3 regions of the Streptomyces sp. NPDC016845 genome follow, and region 2 is predicted to be linked to each of the others. Evidence: riboswitches for the same ligand, from Rfam matches in the RefSeq annotation. Region 2 holds a riboswitch; each other region holds the start of a gene.
The links. A riboswitch is a leader RNA that binds a small molecule or an ion and turns the genes downstream of it on or off. The one in region 2 is predicted to bind S-adenosylmethionine.
Positions count from the first base shown of each region.

Region 1: it holds a riboswitch for S-adenosylmethionine, as region 2 does, so the genes downstream of both, ACH4RC_RS08415 (aminotransferase class V-fold PLP-dependent enzyme) here and thrC (threonine synthase) in region 2, are expected to answer to the same signal.
Region 3: it holds a riboswitch for S-adenosylmethionine, as region 2 does, so the genes downstream of both, ACH4RC_RS41080 (GNAT family N-acetyltransferase) here and thrC (threonine synthase) in region 2, are expected to answer to the same signal.

Region 1 is NZ_JBIRPI010000002.1:511,991-515,221, reverse strand. It holds gene ACH4RC_RS08420 (Lrp/AsnC ligand binding domain-containing protein) at 1-40, shown strand, start outside; gene ACH4RC_RS08415 (aminotransferase class V-fold PLP-dependent enzyme) at 168-1,553, opposite strand; SAM riboswitch class IV at 1,795-1,912, opposite strand; gene trpD (anthranilate phosphoribosyltransferase) at 2,014-3,078, opposite strand; gene ACH4RC_RS08405 (cytochrome bc complex cytochrome b subunit) at 3,213-3,231, opposite strand, start outside.
Region 2 is NZ_JBIRPI010000021.1:142,241-145,471, forward strand. It holds gene thrC (threonine synthase) at 69-1,388, opposite strand; SAM riboswitch class I at 1,407-1,561, opposite strand; gene ACH4RC_RS33955 (glucosyl-3-phosphoglycerate synthase) at 1,738-2,685, shown strand; gene ACH4RC_RS33960 (hypothetical protein) at 2,725-3,030, shown strand; gene ACH4RC_RS33965 (trehalose-6-phosphate synthase) at 3,060-3,231, shown strand, end outside.
Region 3 is NZ_JBIRPI010000044.1:17,171-20,401, forward strand. It holds gene ACH4RC_RS41070 (hypothetical protein) at 1-295, opposite strand, end outside; gene ACH4RC_RS41075 (hypothetical protein) at 382-861, shown strand; gene ACH4RC_RS41080 (GNAT family N-acetyltransferase) at 1,027-1,665, opposite strand; SAM riboswitch class I at 1,676-1,762, opposite strand; gene ACH4RC_RS41085 (hypothetical protein) at 1,816-2,130, opposite strand; gene ACH4RC_RS41090 (trypsin-like serine protease) at 2,240-3,231, opposite strand, start outside.

The sequences.
Region 1 (3,231 bases), on a different contig from region 2:
TGATCTGGAGGCCGCGTTCTCCATCGGGCTGGACAGCTGAAACCCCGCCCGGGGGCGCGGGGAACTGCGCGACCGGCCACGACGAAAGCCGCGGAAGCATCTGCTCGGTGCATGAGCAGACGCTTCCGCGGCTTTCTCGGTGGCCGAGCGCGCAGTTCCCCGCGCCCCTAGGCGGCTGGGACGCAGCGGCCTTCTTCGGTGCGGTAGGTCCAGGCGGCGCCATCGCGGACCAGTTCCTTCACCGCCGCGACGAAACGGTCGACGTGCTCGTCAGGGGTGCCCGCGCCGAAGCTGACCCGGATGGCGTTCAGCGACTTCTCCCCCGGCGCCGCCTCCGGCGCTCCGCACTCTCCCTGGGTCTGCGGGTCGGACCCGAGCAGCGTCCGCACCAGCGGGTGGGCGCAGAACAGACCGTCCCGCACCCCGATCCCGTACTCCGCGGAGAGCGCCGCGGCGAAGTGGGAGGAGTTCCACCCCTCGACCACGAAGGAGAGGACGCCGACGCGCGGGGCGTCGTCCCCGAACAGGGACAGCACCTTCACCTCGGGCACCTCGGCGAGCCCGTCCCGCACCTTCTGGATCAGGTACCGCTCACGGGCGACCAGGCTGTCGAACCCGGCCTCGGTCAGCGCCTTGCACGCGGAGGCGATGGAGTAGACGCCGATGACGTTCGGCGAACCGGCCTCGTGGCGGGCTGCGCTGTCGTGCCACTCCACATCCACGCCGCCGTCGACGCGCCGGGCGACCTTGCGGGAGGCTCCGCCGCCGGCCAGGTACGGCTCGGCCGCGCGCAGCCAGTCGGAGCGGCCCGCGAGCACGCCCGAGCCGAAGGGCGCGTACAGCTTGTGCCCGGAGAAGGCGATCCAGTCGACGTCCAGCTCCTGGACGGAGACCGGGTGGTGGGGCGCGAGCTGGGCGGCGTCGAGCACGATGCGGGCACCGTGCGCGTGAGCGGCCGCCGCCAGCTCGCGCACCGGCCAGAGTTCACCGGTGACGTTGGAGGCGCCGGTGACGCAGACGAGGGCCGGGCCGTAGGGGTCGCGCTCGGCGAGCGCCCGCTCCAGGGTGTCGACGGCCTGGGCCGGGGTGCGCGGCGCGTTCAGGTACGTCACGCGGGCGTCGCGCCAGGGCAGCAGCGACGCGTGGTGCTCGGTCTCGAAGACGAACACCTGGCAGTCGGCGGGCAGCGCGGCGGCGAGCAGGTTGAGCGAGTCGGTGGTGGAGCGGGTGAAGACGATCTGGTCGCCGGCGCGGCAGCCGAGGAACTCGGCGACCGTGGCGCGGGAGTTCTCGAAGAGGTCGGTCGACAGCTGGGAGAGGTAGCCGGCGCCGCGGTGCACGCTGCCGTAGTACGGGGCGTAGGCGGCGACGTCGTCCCACACGCGCTGCAGGGCCGGCGCGCTGGCGGCGTAGTCGAGGGCGGCGTACGTCACCTCGCCACCGGTGACGAGCGGCACGGTCACGTCGCGGCCGAGCACGGGCAGCGGCGCGCCACAGGCGGGGTCGACGGCGGACTCGGCGGAAACGGTGGCGGTGGTGGTGTGAGCGGACATGGCTGTCTCCCGGCAGGACAAGTCAGGGCGTGGCGAAGTGGCGTACGGGCCCGCACGGCAGCCGTCGGCAACAGCTCAACGGCCGGAGGACGTACGGGAGTTGACCTCTACGCGGGGCGCGGACGCGCTCACGCGAAGGGTGAGGGTGGTACTGGAGAACGGGGCCGAAGGCCCTAGCACATTCGCTTGCTCACGAGACTGCTCCCTCAAACGACCCAGGACCCCTGGAGAGTTCGCGAGGGGTCCGCGCTTGCCGCGAGCCTTGCTGCTCGCGGCCTGGTCTTCACCCGGGGCACCCCGCCACGGACGGAGGGTTGCCGGACAGCCGGCCGGGGCCGATCACGCTGTCACTCATGACCTTGAAAAGCATCCTGCCATACGTTCGGGATACGGCAAGAGCGCAGTCCGGTCTCTGAGACGACTCGGACTGCGCTCTGCGTCACACTCGTACCCCTACGGCTCAGCGGTTGGTGGCCGCCACCCATCGCTCCAGGGTCGCCTTCGCCGCGCCGGAGTCGATGGACTCGGCGGCGCGGTCCATGCCGGCCCGCAGCTGCTCGGCGAGCGTCCCCGTGCCGGGGCGTACGGCGACGAGGGCGGCGGCCGAGTTCAACAGCACGGCGTCGCGCACGGGCCCTCGCTCCCCGTCGAGCAGCCGCCGCGCGACCTCCGCGTTGTACGAGGCGTCCGCGCCGCGCAGCGCCTCCACCGGGACCAGGTCCAGGCCCACGTCGCGCGGGTCGAAGGTCTCCTCGCGCACGGTGCCGTCGCGGACGATCCAGACGCGGGAGGTCGCGGTGGTGGTCAGCTCGTCGAGGCCGTCGTCGCCGCGGAAGACGAGCGAGGAGTTGCCGCGCTCGGCGAAGACCCCGGCCACGACGGGCGCCATCCGGGCGTCGGCGACCCCGACGGCCTGGGCGCGCACCCGGGCCGGGTTGGTGAGCGGGCCGAGCAGGTTGAAGACGGTACGGATACCGAGCTGGCCGCGCGCGGCGCCCGCGTACCGCAGCGCGGGGTGGAACTTCACGGCGAAGCAGAAGGTGATGCCCGCCTCCTCCGCGATCTGCGGGACCCGCGCGGGCGTCAGCTCCAGATTGACCCCGAGTTTCTCCAGGACGTCGGAGGCGCCCGAGGCCGAGGAGGCGGCGCGGTTGCCGTGCTTGACGACCTTGACGCCCGTACCTGCGATGACGATGGCGGACATCGTGGAGATGTTCACCGTCTTGGCGCCGTCGCCGCCGGTGCCGACGATGTCGACGGTCTCCCCCGGCACCTCGATGACGTTGGCGTGCTCGTACATCGCCCGTACGAGACCGGAGATCTCCTGGACGGTCTCGCCCTTGGCGCGCAGCGCGACCACGAAACCGGCGATCTGCGCCTCGGTCGCCTCGCCCCGCATGATGCGGTCCATCGCCCAGGCGGTGTCGTCGGCGCTCTGGTCGCGGCCCTCCAGGAGGCCGTTGAGGACGGAGGGCCAGGAACGGCCCGCCGCGGTGTCGCCTCCAGCGGGGTGCAAAGCGCTCATGGCCGCTCCAGTTGTGTCAGTGGGGTTACGCGGCTCCACCTTATCCAGCGCCGGGAACGGCAAAGAGCCCCCGTCCAGTGCCTGGACGAGGGCTCTTGCCGTGGCGGACAGCTGTCGGCTCAGCCGATCATGGATCAGTGGTGGCCGTGGCCG
Region 2 (3,231 bases):
GTTCGAGGAGCGGGGGTCCGGGGGCAGAGCCCCCGGTTTCGGGAAGGGGCGGGGCGGGGCGGGGGAACCTACTGGGCGAGCCCAGCGGCCCGGAACGCGTCGAGAGACGGCCGGATGGTCGCCGTGGCCTGCGAGGACTCGGCGACGGCGTCCAGCGTCTTCAGACCGTCACCCGTGTTGAGCACGACCGTGGTGAGCGCCGGGTCGATGAGCCCCGCCTCGATCAGCTTCTTCGTGACGCCGACCGTCACACCGCCCGCCGTCTCCGCGAAGATCCCCTCCGTCTGCGCGAGCAGCTTGATCGCCTCGACGACCTGCTCGTCGTCGACGTCCTCCACGGCGCCACCGGTGCGGCGCGCGATGTCGAGCACGTAAGGACCGTCGGCCGGGTTGCCGATGGCGAGGGACTTGGCGATGGTGTTCGGCTTCTGCGGCCGGACGACGTCGTGGCCGCCCTTGTACGCGACCGACACCGGCGAGCACCCCTCGGCCTGGGCGCCGAACAGCTTGTACGGCTTGTCCTCGACGAGCCCGAGCTTGATCAGCTCCTGCAGCCCCTTGTCGATCTTCGTGAACTGCGAGCCGGACGCGATCGGGATGACCAGCTGGTCCGGCAGCCGCCAGCCCAGCTGCTCGCAGATCTCGTAGGCCAGAGTCTTGGAGCCTTCGCCGTAGTACGGGCGCAGGTTCACGTTGACGAAGCCCCAGCCCTCGCCCAGCGGGTCACCGATCAGCTCGGAGCAGAAGCGGTTCACGTCGTCGTAGTTGCCCTCGATGGCGACGAGGTCACCGCCGTAGACACCGGCCATGACGACCTTGCCCTGCTCCAGGTCGTGCGGGATGAACACGCAGGAGCGGAAGCCGGCGCGGGCGGCGGCGGCGCCGACGGCGCCGGCCAGGTTGCCTGTGGAGGAGCAGGACAGGGTGGTGAAGCCGAAGGCGCGCGCGGCCTCGATGGCCTGGGCGACGACGCGGTCCTTGAAGGAGTGCGTGGGGTTGCCGGAGTCGTCCTTGACGAACAACTTGCCCTGCTCGACGCCGAGTTCACGGGCGAGGTTGTCGGCCTTGACGAGCTTGGTCCAGCCGGGGTTCAGGTTCGGCTTCTCGGCGACGTCGGCCGGGACGGGCAGCAGCGGGGCGTAGCGCCACACGTTGGCCGGGCCCGCCTCGATCTTCTTGCGGAGCGCCTCGGGGTCGCCGACGGGAAGGTCGTACGCGACTTCCAGAGGCCCGAAACACTCGACGCACGCGAAGATCGGGCCGAGGTCGAAGGTGGTGCCGCACTCGCGGCAGGAGAGCCCGGAAGCGGGGCCGAGATCGACGGCCTTGGCGGTGGTGTCCGCGGCGGCGGCGGTGGCGTCCGTGGTGGCGACAGTCTGTACAGCCATGAGAGGCGAGGCCCTTTCTCCTCATCTTCCTCGCGGCGCATCTCGCCGCGAGACGGATTTGGCACCTTCCCTAGCCGGGAGCCTCGCGAGCGCACTGCGGTGTGCGTACGAGACCGGCTGGAGGGTTGCCGGGGCTTCAACGGGCCGTATCCCTCTGCCCCTCTGGATGAGCGGTATTCGGTTGTGTGTGGCAGTTATGCGGGCGGCGACCCCGGCATGCGATGGTCACCGGCCTTGTTCAAGACTGTAACCGAAGGCCCGGACCCTTGAGATAGTCGTCCGCACCGCGAGATGGATCACATCCCCGGACCGACCCGCCCCGTACACGTCCATGAAGGAGCCCCAGACCGTGCTGGAAGAAGTCGAACGCTGGCTTGAGCGGCGCTCCTGGTCGGTGGCCGACCGCCCGCCGCACCAGCTGGTCGCGGCGAAGCGCGCGTCCGGCCTGACGGTGAGCGTCGTGCTGCCCGCGCTCGACGAGGAGGCGACGGTCGGCGAGATCGTCACGGTCATCCGGCGCGAGCTGATGACGGAGGCGGTGCCGCTCGTCGACGAGCTGGTGGTCCTGGACTCCGGCTCCACGGACCGCACCGCCGAGGTCGCGGCGGCGGCCGGGGCGCGCGTCGTGCACCGGGACACGATCCTGCCGCGCATCCCGGCCAAGCCCGGCAAGGGCGAGGTGCTGTGGCGCTCGCTGTACGTCACGAGCGGCGACATCGTCTGCTACGTCGACGCCGACCTGAAGGACTTCTCGGCCGACTTCGTCTCCGGGATCGTCGGACCGCTCCTGACCGACCCGGGCGTCAGCTTCGTCAAGGCGATGTACGACCGCCCGCTGGGCGGGGCGGCGGGCCAGGGCGGCCGGGTCACGGAGCTGATGGCGCGCCCGATCCTGAACCTGCACTGGCCGCGCCTGGCCGGATTCGTGCAGCCCCTGGGCGGCGAGTACGCGGCGCGCAGGTCGCTCCTCGAACGCCTCCCGTTCCCCGTCGGCTACGGGGTCGAGCTCGGGCTGCTCGTCGACGCGCTGCACACCGTGGGCCTGGACGCGCTCGCCCAGGTCGACGTGGGCGTCCGCATCCACCGCCACCAGGACGGCCTGGCGCTCGGCCGGATGGCGGCGGCGATCTACCGCACGGCCCAGCTGCGACTCGCGCGCGGCCATCTGGTGCGGCCCGAGCTCACGCAGTTCGAGCGGGGCGAGGGCGGTTTCGTCCCACGGACGTACGCGGTGGACACGGTGGAGCGGCCGCCGATGGCCGAGATCGGTGAGTATGCGGAGCGTCGCGTCGCATAGCCGTGGGTTAATCATGCTTTCTGTCTACATTGCCCCTTTATGTGGCACAGACTTTCTTTGCGGGGCACGGCGGCGCTCGCCGCGACGGTGACCGCGGCGGCGACGCTGATCACCGTCGCCGCCCCCGCCTCCGCCGTCGTGGAACCCTTCGCCGAGCGCTACGCGGTGGTGGAGAAGGCGCCGCGGGCACCGGTGCCCGCGGCATCACCGGCGTCACCCCCGGCGCCCACCGCGTCCGGACGCCGACAGGGCTCACGCCTGTGGCTCTACGGCGGGCTCGGTATCTCGCTGTGCGGGCTCGGCGCGCTCGCCCTCGCGGCGGCACGCAGCCGTCGGCGCGTTTGAACCCTCCCCGACCGGGCTAGCGTGCCCATATGGCTTCCACGCAAGGTGCTGCTGAGGTTCTCGTCGCGTCCAACCGCGGCCCCGTCTCGTACGTCCTGACGGACGGTGCCGACGGGGCCGGCATCGAGGCGAAACGCGGCGGTGGCGGACTGGTCTCCGCGCTCAGCGTCGTCAAGGACAAACTGTGGGTCTGCTCGGCCC
Region 3 (3,231 bases), on a different contig from region 2:
CGCCGCCCACATGATTCCTCAACGTGGTTGCGATCCTTCTTGGGTTGATGGCGACTGCTCGAAGAGGAGTAGTCAAGAGTTGTGGGTGAACTGAGTTCAGTTCAGTTCTTGCAGGGCGGTCGAGGACGGTCCTGGCGGTGTTACGGATCCGCTTGGTCCGGCCGGACTCGGCGAGGACCTCGATGGCCTCGATGTTCGTCCCGGCGGCGGTCTTGAGCTGGAGCCAGTTGGACGTCGCGAGCAGGTCGTCCGGCTGCCAGGGCAGCTTGAGCGTGACGGCGCGGAACAGGGACACGACTCCCGTAGGCGCTGCGCCAGGAACGGATGGCCGGTCGTGGCCCCCGCCATCGCCCACGCCCATTCCTCATAGGCGGGACCGGGGTGGAGGTCGGCGGCGCGGCGGTCCAGGTGCCGCACCACGGCGGACTGGGCCATCGTCTGGTCCGGGTCGCTGAGCACGTCGCTGACCAGGTCGGCCTCGTCCGCCTCGGCGACGTGCTGCAGCTCGTCGAGGTAGATCGCGAAGGGACCGTGCTCGTCAGAGTTCTGCTGGATGTGGTGGAAGCTCATGCGGCCTGTTCCTCTCGCTCGATCAGGACGAGGTTCTCGAAGCGGGCGTCGGCGCGGGTCAGGGGCACCAGGTGGTCGCTGGTGATCGCGCGCTATCCCGGCTGGGCGGCGGCCTCGACCACCTCGCACACCAGCGTGAGCGCGGCCGCCGGGCTGCCCGCCCCTTGGGTGGCCCTGGTGCGGAGCTTGACCGTGGAGAAGGTGGACTCGATCGGGTTCGTGGTCCGTAGGCGGATCCAGTGCTCGACCGGCGGTCGTAGAAGGCCAGGAACTCGTCCCGGCCTTCGGTGATCTTCGCGACTGTCTTCGGGAACGTGGCACCGTAGGTTTTGGCGAACGCCTCGACGCCCTCGGTGCACCCCGGCGTTGACGCGAAGGTCCGGGCAGCGGCAGCCCATTCATTCATCCGCTGTGCGTGCGCGACACCCTCACGCCCACCACTTCGTCCACGAGACTTCACAACCCTTGTGGCGACGTGCCCTGGCTACGAGCCAACCGGGCGAGGAGGCCGTCCTTCACCGTCTTCCATTCGGTGCTGACGACGGAGTACATAGCAGAATGTCGCAGCCGGCCGTCCTCTCCCGGCGCCCAGGACATCGACCAGTTCCGCAGTACACCCTCATGGGTAGCTCCGAGGTTCTCGATGGCCTGACGCGACCGCTTGTTCCGGGCGTCGGTCTTGAGGTCGACCCGCGCCACGCCCAACTCCTCGAACGCGTACTGCATCAGCAGCATCTTGGCCTCGGCATTGATGCCGCAGCCTTGCGCCGAGGCACCCAGCCAGGTGAAACCGATCTCCACAGCACGCAGCCGACTGCCGCCAGGCCAGTACCGCGGGTCCCAGTACGCCGTGCAGCCCACGGCGCGCCCATCGCTCTGACGAATCTGCGCGAAGGGAACAAGGCCCTGCGCCACGCGATCGAACTGGGCTTTCAGGTAACCGGCAACCTGCTCGGCGCGTGGGACGAGCGTGAAAGAAAAGCTGCTGCGGTCCTCCTCCGCCGCACGAGCGAGATCTTCGGCATGGTCATCGGAAAGTGCCTCAAGTCTGACCAGGGAACCCTTGAGCGGGGGGACGACGAACCAAGGCTGCATGCGGGGCCACTCCTCATCGTTCCTGGCGTTGGCACCTTGCTGTCGCAGGTTGCCGGACCGTCACGGGGCCAGGTCCCTCAAGTCCTCTGGATGAACGCCGACGATCATTACCTCTCCATCCACCGCAGTCAAGGACCGGGACGTCACCGCTCAGTGGCCCGTCATCGCCGCGGCCGTGAGGGAACTCCCGCGCGACACCACGCCGACAGTCGCCCGCCCAAAGAAGGAGTCGGAGGTTCCGTTGCGCTCGCGCGGCAGCGTGTCGATGAACCGGGCGCTGATGGCCGTCGGTCGGTCGACCGTCTCCAACTGGCCGTCTTCCGGGTGATCACCGGCCGGAGCGGCGGGCGTCCGATCGGCAGGGACGCGCGCGACTTCGACCTTGAGCTGACCGACAGCCGGACGTTCAACGGCGGCGTCCATCAACTCGGCGCTCCAGAACCAGACCTCAGGCGTCGTCGACACATCCCAGCACTCGGCCAGGCGCCCCTGCTGAACCGCGAGACTTCGTCTAAGGCGTCACAGCAAGGGCATCTGTCTCCGCGCCCCTTCCGGGTTATTTCACAGACTGCCGTCAGGAGGCAGGCAGCGGCCCGGGCTGTACGGTGTCGCGCGAGGCGGTGGGGTAGTTGTCCGCGCGGGTGAAGGTGAATCGTTCCCAGGCGCCGACGGTGTCGTTGCGGGCACGGAGCAAACCATTGTCCGTGTCGCTGTCGTTGATTTCGGTGGAGACGTACTTGCCGTTCTTGCTCGCCTTGAGGGCGTAGTTTCCGTTGCTCTGGCGCTCAAGCTGGAACCGTTCCCAGCTGCCCGCGCTGGTGGCACGCGCCCGCAGCATCCCTGCGTGGCTGCCGGAATCCTCGACCTCGACGCTCACGTAGAGGTCGTTGTACTGGGAGCGCAGGCTTACGCCGCCGTCCGTGCCGTTGGCAGGCAGGGCGAATTGTTCCCATGAGCCGGTGGGGGCGTCACTGCGGGCGCGAAGCTTGCCTTGCTGGTTGCCCGCGTCACTGAACTCGCCCGCGACGTACTTGCCGTTGGCCTCTGCCTTCAGGCCCCAGCGCGCCACATGGGCCGATACCCAGCCGGCCAGGTCGTCGACGCGGACATCGAGCGCGTCAGTGCGCGTCTCGGCGTCGTCGGTACCGAAGCAGCCGCCCTGCCAGGAACGGGAGCTGATGCCGACGAGTTCGGTCTTGCCGCCGACGGTGGTGACGGCCGGGGCGCCCGTGTCGCCGGCGCAGATGGTGGCGCCGTTCTGACCGGTCAGGGGCAGGTCGCTGGTGCTGGTGGCGCCGACGGTGAAGGTGCCGGTGTGCAGCTTCAGCGGCGACCACTCCGTCTTGGTCCGCCCGTAGCCGGCCACGGTCACGGTGGTGCCGGCTGCCGGGGCCTGGCCTGCGAGGGGAGCCGGGGCGACGGTGGTGACGGGCTTGTCCAGTCGGGCCAGGACCACATCGCGGTCGGTGCGCGGGACGAGCTGCACCACGTTGCGGACCTGGCCCGCGGCGGACGCCAGGTCGGTGCGGCCGATGGTGGCCTTGGTCGTCTTGGCCGGAGCGCCGG